Linked DNA regions of Parabacteroides timonensis. The main gene of each other region encodes a partner of the protein of the gene in region 2 in a complex. Links are inferred from orthologs where the notes say so. Each region holds a gene or a part of one and is shown on either strand. Other genes may lie near its edges.

What was found. Proteins that work in one complex are often made in the same cells at the same time.
Region 1: the proteins of trxA (region 2) and trxB are in contact, whole or in part, in a crystal structure (PDB 1F6M), measured with the Escherichia coli proteins. The link is inferred for Parabacteroides timonensis from one-to-one orthologs.

What each region holds. Positions count from the first base shown.
Region 1 is NZ_LT669940.1:1,122,457-1,126,927, reverse strand. What follows is about bases 1,097-4,059. They hold trxB (thioredoxin-disulfide reductase), read right to left. Parts: upstream 3,074-4,059; coding sequence 2,120-3,073; downstream 1,097-2,119. Other genes in these bases: BQ7394_RS04995 (FtsK/SpoIIIE family DNA translocase), read right to left, coding at 3,812-4,059; BQ7394_RS05000 (outer membrane lipoprotein periplasmic chaperone LolA1), read right to left, coding at 3,128-3,802; BQ7394_RS05010 (glycoside hydrolase family 10-like protein), read right to left, coding at 1,097-2,077. Also shown: BQ7394_RS05015 (hypothetical protein), read right to left, coding at 114-551; more of BQ7394_RS05010, read right to left, coding at 599-1,096; more of BQ7394_RS04995, read right to left, coding at 4,060-4,471.
Region 2 is NZ_LT669940.1:385,884-390,276, forward strand. What follows is about bases 1,509-4,393. They hold trxA (thioredoxin), read right to left. Parts: upstream 3,166-4,393; coding sequence 2,851-3,165; downstream 1,509-2,850. Other genes in these bases: BQ7394_RS02340 (TonB-dependent receptor), read right to left, coding at 1,509-2,103; mnmD (tRNA (5-methylaminomethyl-2-thiouridine)(34)-methyltransferase MnmC2), read left to right, coding at 2,185-2,850; dnaE (DNA polymerase III subunit alpha), read right to left, coding at 3,239-4,393. Outside these bases: more of BQ7394_RS02340, read right to left, coding at 1-1,508. UniProt on the Escherichia coli protein: Participates in various redox reactions through the reversible oxidation of its active center dithiol to a disulfide and catalyzes dithiol-disulfide exchange reactions.

The sequences.
Region 1 (4,471 bases), 740 kb from region 2 along the record:
AACAAGGCTTTGCCTTGTGCCGCAGGCTCATAAAAAAGACTCACCTTTTTCTATCGCCGAGCGCGAAGCCCAATTGACAATTGAAAAATGTTTCACATTTTCCTAATAACGATCTAAATCAAAAGCGTAGTAAGTAAATTCAGGTAAATACGCGGGCAGACCACAGGCGGTCCATCCTGACCCTGTGCAATATATTCTTTTATGGAAGGAGTCGGAACGAGTGAAGCTATTGGAGAAGCAAACGACAAAAGGTCGATCACTGCCGGTTGTAATTCTACTATCGGATTATTGGAACTGCTCCAGTCGAAACTGATCCGTTCCAGGTCACAGCATTCATCTTCGCAGCAGCCGGAGTGGCAAACCGAAGATTCATCGGTGGTACTGCAACAGCTATGCTCGTGCACTTCGCAACAATTATCTTTCAACAATACTGCAACCCCTTCCGTGCGGCAATCACCGCAGCAATAGGTAATAAGATTTACCCCGGCACCTCCGTAAAAAATAAGAGTCGCCAAGAAAACAATAAACAGATATGTTACAGCATTTTTCATCCGACACAAAGATAATGCTTTCGTCTATCCGCTCCTAACCGTTAATATTATTTAGGAAATTCGGAAAGATAATAATAAGTATCAGGAGACACAGCACTCTCGATATGGTAACGGGTAGAAGCCGAAACGCTGAAGCTATATCCTCTCTCCGCATTCGGGGCAACCGGAAGATAAAGTACCGTATCCCGCACTCCGGTAGCCAGAATAGATTTAGCCGATGCCGTATCGATAGAGTCCGTCAATGAATAATAAACCGTATAAGTTAGATCTTCCTTCTCCACCGGCGGTTTCTGCCAGGACAGTTTCAGGTCGCTCCCCTCCTTCTCCACATGAATCTCTGCCGGAGCAGCGGGCACCCTATCGCTCAACCAGGTGAGAGGCAATAACTGGGCCGGGTATTTATAATAATTATCTTTCAACTCATTATAAAGTCCTTTCGAATTATCCAACACATTCTCGCAACGGAAAAAGGTACAGCCTGCACCTCCATAATAACGGCTGTAATCAATCTGGTCGGTAATATCGTTTACTGTCCAGTCCGCTTCATTCTTCTCCATGCGGTAAGCTCCCAATCCTGGCACGACCAAACGTCCGTTACAATTCTCCACCCAGTTGTCTACAAACGGGAAGAAGTTTTCATGCAGATAATACATCATCGGAACGATCATATCCTGCTTTCCTTTCTGCATCCACATCTTTGGGTCCTGAAAGACACTTTCATAAGCTGTCCAACCGGCATTGGGAACACGTTCGATCCGGTTATACTTACCCAACGGCGAACTGCTGACCTGCACCCAGGGTTTAACCTGTTTTACCCAGTCATAAATCCGGTAGACCATCTTGTTGATATTCTCGCGCCGCCAGTCAGACAGTTTCTGCGATTTACCGTATTTATTATGAACGGCTTTATCCGGAAAACTCTTGGCCTGCTCCGGATAACGGATATAGTCAAACTGAATCCCGTCGATATCATATCCGTTCACCACTTCCTTTACCAGGGATAAAATATAATCGGCTGTTTCCGGCACCCCCGGATCCAGATACCATTCCCCGTTATGGCGTTTACATAGTTTCGGATGGCGTTTTACAACAGATAATTTACCTTGTTCTTTTACTGCCTTCTCCGTACCAACAGGAAATGTCACAAACCAGGCATGGCATTCCATTCCCCGTTTGTGACATTCTTCTATCGCAAAAGCCAACGGATCATATCCGGGCATTGTTCCATATTTACCTGAGAAAGTTTTGGATGCCGGTTCTATTGCCGAACGATAAATAACATCCCCCCGCAAACGAACTTGCAGAAATACGGTGTTGAAATTCGCATCAGCCAACCGGTCGAGTATATTGCATAAATCCTGTTGCTGAGCCTTTCTTCCCGCTTCCGTTGTAGCCGGCTTTTTAGGCCAGTCCAGTCCATAGACGGTGGTTAGCCAGACAGCACGTATCTCGTGCTTCGGAGATTCAACTGCTCCAACCGGATGAAGCAATAAAAGGACCAGGAATAACAGGCAATACTTTCTCATTTCCACTTATTTATTCAGCGGGGCAAAGGTAGTACTTTTTCGTTATTTTCCAATTTCCGACAAATACCGCTCAGCCTCGATAGCTGCCTGACAACCTGTTCCGGCAGCTGTAATAGCCTGGCGGTAATGAGGATCGGCCACATCGCCGGCAGCGAAGACACCTGCCACTTTGGTACGCGGCGTTCCGGGGATTGTCTTGATATATCCTACCTCATCGGTTTCGATCCACGGTTTGAATATATCCGAGTTCGGTTTATGACCGATAGCTAGGAAGAAACCATCGATGGCAATATCGACTTTTTCTTCATCCGATTCACCCATCCGTTTTACCAGGTGAGCACCTTCCACACCATTTTCGCCAAACAGGCCGATCGTGTTGTGTTCGAACAATACCATAATGTTCGGCGTATTGAATACACGCTCCTGCATCACTTTGGAGGCACGCAGATAAGACTTACGAACGATCAGGTACACCTGCTTTGCCAATCCGGCCAGGTAAACAGCTTCCTCACAAGCTGTATCTCCACCTCCTACAACAGCAACGACTTTCTTACGATAGAAGAAACCGTCACAGGTAGCACAGGCAGAAACGCCCATTCCGGCATATTTTTGTTCGTCGGGAATACCCAAATACTTGGCAGTCGCACCGGTTGCAATGATCAGGGCTTCCGTTTCAATTACTTTTTCACCGTCGATCGTCACCTTGTAAGGAGCTGCGGAAAGATCGGTTTCCGTAGCAATTCCAAAACGGATATCCGCACCAAAACGCAATGCCTGCTGCTTCAGGTCTTCCATCAGTTCCGGACCGGTGATGCCTTCCGGATAACCGGGAAAATTCTCTACTTCCGTTGTTGTCGTAAGCTGTCCGCCCGGTTGAATTCCTTCATACAATACGGGTGATAAATTTGCACGTGAAGCATAAATTGCTGCTGTATATCCTGCAGGGCCGGAACCTATAATCAGGCAACGGACCTTTTCATTTGTTGAATTGCTCATAGCGTTTATTTATTGATAATTGATAATTAATTTAAGGAATCACTCTACTGTCTTTTAACGGAGATCGATCACCTCTGCATCCGGATAGTCACCTTCCTTAAAAACAAAAAAGTCGTCCGGTTGGTTTACACCCGTTTTCAGTTTACTAATATGGATCGTATTGGTAATGCCGTTTTTTGCTTCGACTTTGATTGCAGCCGGGAAGTTCGAGAACTTTTCGATCTGTAATTCCACCCGGATGATATCTCCTTTCTTCTTTGGCGTCAATTCTATATCGTAAGCCGCTTTTCCGTTCGCAGCCGTACTTTCCCCGATATATTTAGGAGTAAAACCCTTCTTATATACACGTAATAAAATGGCGGGATTGGTAAACTGTAATTCTTCTCCGGAAGGGGTACTGACATTCACTTCGTCGTTACGTTCCACGTAGCTCCATTGCGTCTTTCCATCAAACCAGGTAATCATATCCGGAGTGACCAAGGTAAACTTATCCCCTCTCATATTGATCGTCCCTTCGAAACTTTCCGACATTTTCTGCATATCGGAACGGGTATTCAAAGCAAAGGAAGCAGAGATACCATTGGAATTTTCGTAGGCAGAAGCTGCCTTATCGAGAATCGACACCGGATTTTGTGCCCTGCTTATCACTCTGACACCGAAAAGGAGACATAATAACAACCCCCAAATAGCGATAATACGCCATATCTTTATCTTTCTTTCTCTTTCCATAAATAACGATTATTTCAAAGAGTTCAGTAACTGTTCCAGATTATACTCGTCCTGGATCAACACCTGACGAGCTTTGCTTCCTTCAAACGGCCCTACGATTCCTGCCGCTTCCAACTGGTCCATCAGGCGTCCGGCACGGTTGTAACCGATCGCAAACTTACGCTGGATAAGAGAAGTGGAACCCTGTTGCTGGATAACGATCAGGCGGGCAGCTTCATCAAACAAAGGATCGCGATCCGACAGGTCGACAGAGCCCGGCGCTTTATCTTCGCCACCTTCTCCCACATATTCAGGCAACAGGAAGGCGGTTGCATAACCAACCTGGCCGGAGATATAGTTTACGATCTGTTCTACTTCAGGCGTATCCACAAAAGCACATTGAACACGGTTCGTTTCCCCACCCTGCGAGAACAGCAAGTCGCCACGACCGATCAACTGGTTGGCACCGGGTGCATCCAGGATTGTACGCGAGTCGACCATCTGCATCACACGGAACGCCATACGGGCCGGGAAGTTCGCCTTGATGATACCGGTAATGATATTGGTAGACGGACGCTGTGTGGCAATGATCATATGGATACCGACGGCACGTGCTTTCTGTGCGATACGGGCAATCGGTGTTTCGATCTCTTTACCAGCCTGCATAATCAGGTCGCCGAACTCGTCGAT
Region 2 (4,393 bases):
GCCACTGGCATCCCATGCATTTACATAACTACTTTTTTCGACATCGTAGGGAGTATAAGGTGCACCGCCTACTACCCTCAGTTTTGCTCCCACATCCCAGTTTTTAGGGAGTGAATAAGTACCGCTGAAAGTGAGAAGATGCTTGTTGTCCCATGCGGAGGGTATATATTTACCAGTATTTCTTCCGTCTTTGTATTCACTGCGGACATAAGTATAAGAAGCGATGAATGTAAGGCCCTTATAATTATACCAACGCCCCATCAGTTCCACGCCGTAGGCACGTCCGGTGGCGGTGGAGGTGACAGCCTCGTTCCCCAGTACACCGTAGTCTGTCCCTTTGGAAGCCAGGGGGATACTGTCGATAACCGACATCGGGTAATAGTTATAGTGTTTATAAAATCCTTCAGCCGTAAATTTAAGGTAGGATGAAGGGCGGTATTCCAGTCCTAATCCGGCCTGGTCGCTACGGATGTATTGCAGTTCGTTGGCTTTATTTATATACTCCCCGTTATTGTCTTTGAATCCCATCACGGTGTAAGGAGGCAATTCGTAGTAACGTCCCAGGTTGGCATTCAGATACATGTCTCCTGCCAACCGGTACGATAGCGATAGACGTGGGGATAGCTGGTCGAATATATTATTCATTTTCGATGAATAATCATTGGCATCCGTCCGGAGCCCCAGTGAAGCGGTAAAACGTTCGTTCACGCTTTCATAGATAGCCGTAGCGTATAATCCCCATTTCCAGAGTCCCAGATCCGTCTGATAATTGATTTCTTTCGGAATGGTGGTGAATTGTTTCTGGAATGTATTGTTCGTATATTCCGAATAATCGATATTCCCCCCTACATGCAGTTGTATATAAGGCAGGCGGAAGATATTTTCAGTGCGGAATTTATTTTCAATTTCATCCGACCGGTAATTCAGGGTGAGGTTGGCCGGTGAGCTTTCATCGTTATCGCGATATTTTATGTTTTTATTGTTCATCTGGCTACGGCTGACGATCAGAGAGTAGATATTACGCCTCGTATAATGCTTGTAGACGGCACCCAACGTATATGTCTTCTGTTTTACAACCGGCAGGTAGGCAAGGATATACTGGTTCTTTTCGCTCATATCCTTCATTCCGGTATTTAGTTTCATATCGTCGATCGCACCTAGTCCTATAAATGTCAGTTCATTCTTCTTGTCGAAAGCATGTTTGATCTTGAATTGAGCATCCGTGAAAGTCGGAAGAAAAGGTAAACCGATCATATCGAACAGGAATTGCAGATATGAACGGCGCACAGACACCTGATAGGTCGTTTTCTCTCCTAACGGGCCATTGGCCGATACGCCTACATCAGAGGCTCCGAGCGTACCCCGCAGAGAAAACTTTTCTTTATTCCCATCCTGCAACTTAAAATCTAACACAGAACTAAGAGCATTCCCTCTGGCGGCGGGGAATGCGGCCGAATAGAAGTTTACTTCGCGTACAAAATCCGGATTGATGATTCCTACCGGTCCTCCGGAAGCCCCTTGTGTAGAGAAATGGTTGATATTCGGTATTTCGACTCCATCCAAAAAGAAACGGTTTTCGGACGGACCGCCACCTCTTACCATCAGGTCGTTTCGGAAGGCTGCCGTGGAAGCCACTCCGGGAAATGATTGTACTACGCGTGAGATATCCCGGTTACCCCCGGCACTCTTCTCTATCTCCTTGAAACCGATGACACGTAATCCCAACGGACTTTCTGCCGTTTTACGGAAAGGAGAGGCTACTATGTTTACTTCCTGTAAGCTTTCGCTGGCAGTTTCGAGTTCGATCTGAAAATAGACATCTTTATTAGCTACACGGAACTCAGCTGTTACAGTCGGTTTGTAGCCGATAAAAGAGGCCTGAAGTCGGTAACTACCAGGACTAACCCCTGTTATCTCAAAATTTCCGATGGAGTCGGTAGCTGTACCCTGGGTGGTGTTCCATATCAGGACAGTAGCATAAGGGATCGGTTCGCCACTAACCGTTTCTTTTACGATTCCTTTTATGGAATAACTTTTTTGAGCCGTTATTACTTGCGGGTAAATAACGGAGAATATTATGAAGCAAATGATTTTCCAGTACATCAGCCTGTTTTTTTACAAAGATAATATTTTTTCTACCTTTGCGATATTAATACGAATCAGTAATTAAGTAGTCAAGTAGAAATGACATATATTAATCGAGAACTACAACAGACTGCAGACGGTAGTCATACCCTGTTTATCCCGGAGATGGACGAGCATTATCACTCGGTGAACGGGGCGGTGCAGGAGTCGCGCCACGTATTTATAGAGGCTGGATTGCATCATTTGTCCAAGAAGGATATTACCGTTTTTGAAATTGGTTTCGGAACAGGGCTGAATGCCTTTCTTACGCTCCTGGATGCGGAAGAGAATGACTGCCATGTAAACTATTATTCCATAGAACTGTATCCGCTTGAACCGGAGCTTGTACAGGCTTTGAATTACGGGATAGTGATTTGTCCTGAAAAGAAGGACTTGTTCGACTCCCTGCATGCAGCCGTATGGAACGAGCCGGCAAATATCACCGGGCGGTTTACATTGCATAAGATACAGGGTGATAATAACAGTTGCGAACTTCCCGAGGGAATAGACCTCGTTTATTTCGATGCCTTCGCACCTGATAAGCAGCCGGAAATGTGGAACCAGGAAATATTCAACAGATTATATGCACGTATGACAGATGGAGGAATTCTCACCACTTACTGTGCCAAAGGAGTAGTACGTCGTATGATGCAAGAGGCCGGGTATTCTGTTGAAAGAATACCCGGCCCCCCGGGAAAGCGCGAAATGCTCCGCGCTATGAAGTAATTATAAAAGTGCGTCGATCTTTGCAACAAACGCAGGTTTCTGTGCTGCACCTACCTGTTTGTCTACCAACTTTCCGTCTTTGAAGAACAATACAGTCGGGATATTACGGATACCGAACTGAGCAACTACGTCATTGTTGTTGTCAACGTCCATTTTTCCGATTGTAACTTTGCCTTCATATTCAGTGGCCAATTCATCGATGATCGGACTTACCATACGGCAAGGACCGCACCATTCTGCCCAAAAATCAACGACCATGGGCTTGCCTGAGTTTACCAACTCCTCAAAATTTGCATCTGTAACTTCTAGTGCCATAATTATATATCTAATTTAAATTGTTCCCTTTTCGAGGTGTCAAAAGTACTAATTCTTTCTACACCGTACAACTTTAGCCGTTAATTTTGAAATCAATATTTTCGTTCTCCTGCAGGAATTCCACTAACTTACCGGTTACATTCAGCCGGATATTCTGCGAAAAGAAATTTTGTGAAATGTTATGTTCGCCATCAACCACTCTAAAATATAACAAGCTCTGTCCCGGATTGTTTTTGATCAACACCGATAATTCATTGACTGTAGGCTCGTCGAGGTCGTGGATCGGCAAGGTGATACTGATCTTTTCGATCAGCTTGTCTTTTTCATCCTGCAACAAACGGATCGAACCGATATTGAAATCGAGTTCATTCTCATTCCAACGTCGGGGCTCTACGCGGGCATTGATGAGCAGATACATACCCAGTTTGCAATATTTACTGTATTCTATATAGTTGTTACCGAATAAAGCAATCTCCCCACTGCCGGTAAAGTCTTCAATTTTAACCACTCCATAAGGCTTGCCTGTCTTGGTCATTCCCTCACGGAAGTCGGTAACGATACCGCCCAGTAGTATTTCGCGCCCTTTCAGGCTTTCCCGGTCGTTGATCTCTGCCATTCCCGTATTGCATACATAGGTTAATACGATGCGATATTCGTCCAGCGGGTGAGCGGAGAGATAGATACCTACCAGTTCCTTTTCCTTATTCAAACGTTCCAGGTCGCTCCAACGCTGGCAAACCGGAATTTCCGGTTTGGTAATGGCTACCAATAGATCGTCGCCACCAAATAAAGAGTTGGCGGCAGAACTTTTATCCATCTGGAACTTATTACCATAGCGTACCAGCGTATCCAGGAAGAGTTCACCTTTGCCTGTTTCGGCAAAGAACTGTTCGCGCTGGATGCCGAAGTTGTCGAATGCACCCGCCAAAGCCAATGATTCGATGTTCTTCTTATTGCACGATGTCAGGTTGACGCGTTCAACAAAGTCGAAAATGTTCTTATACGGTCCGTTTTTCTTCCGTTCTTCAATGATATTCAGTACGGCCGACTCGCCGACACCTTTCACGGCTCCCAGTCCGAAACGAATATTCTTGTTTTTATCGACGCTGAACTTCAGGATAGATTCGTTCACATCAGGCCCCAATACCTGTATCCCCATCGCTTTACATTCATCCATAAACTTCGTGATATCCACGATATTGGACAAACTTCGGCTCAGTACGGCTGC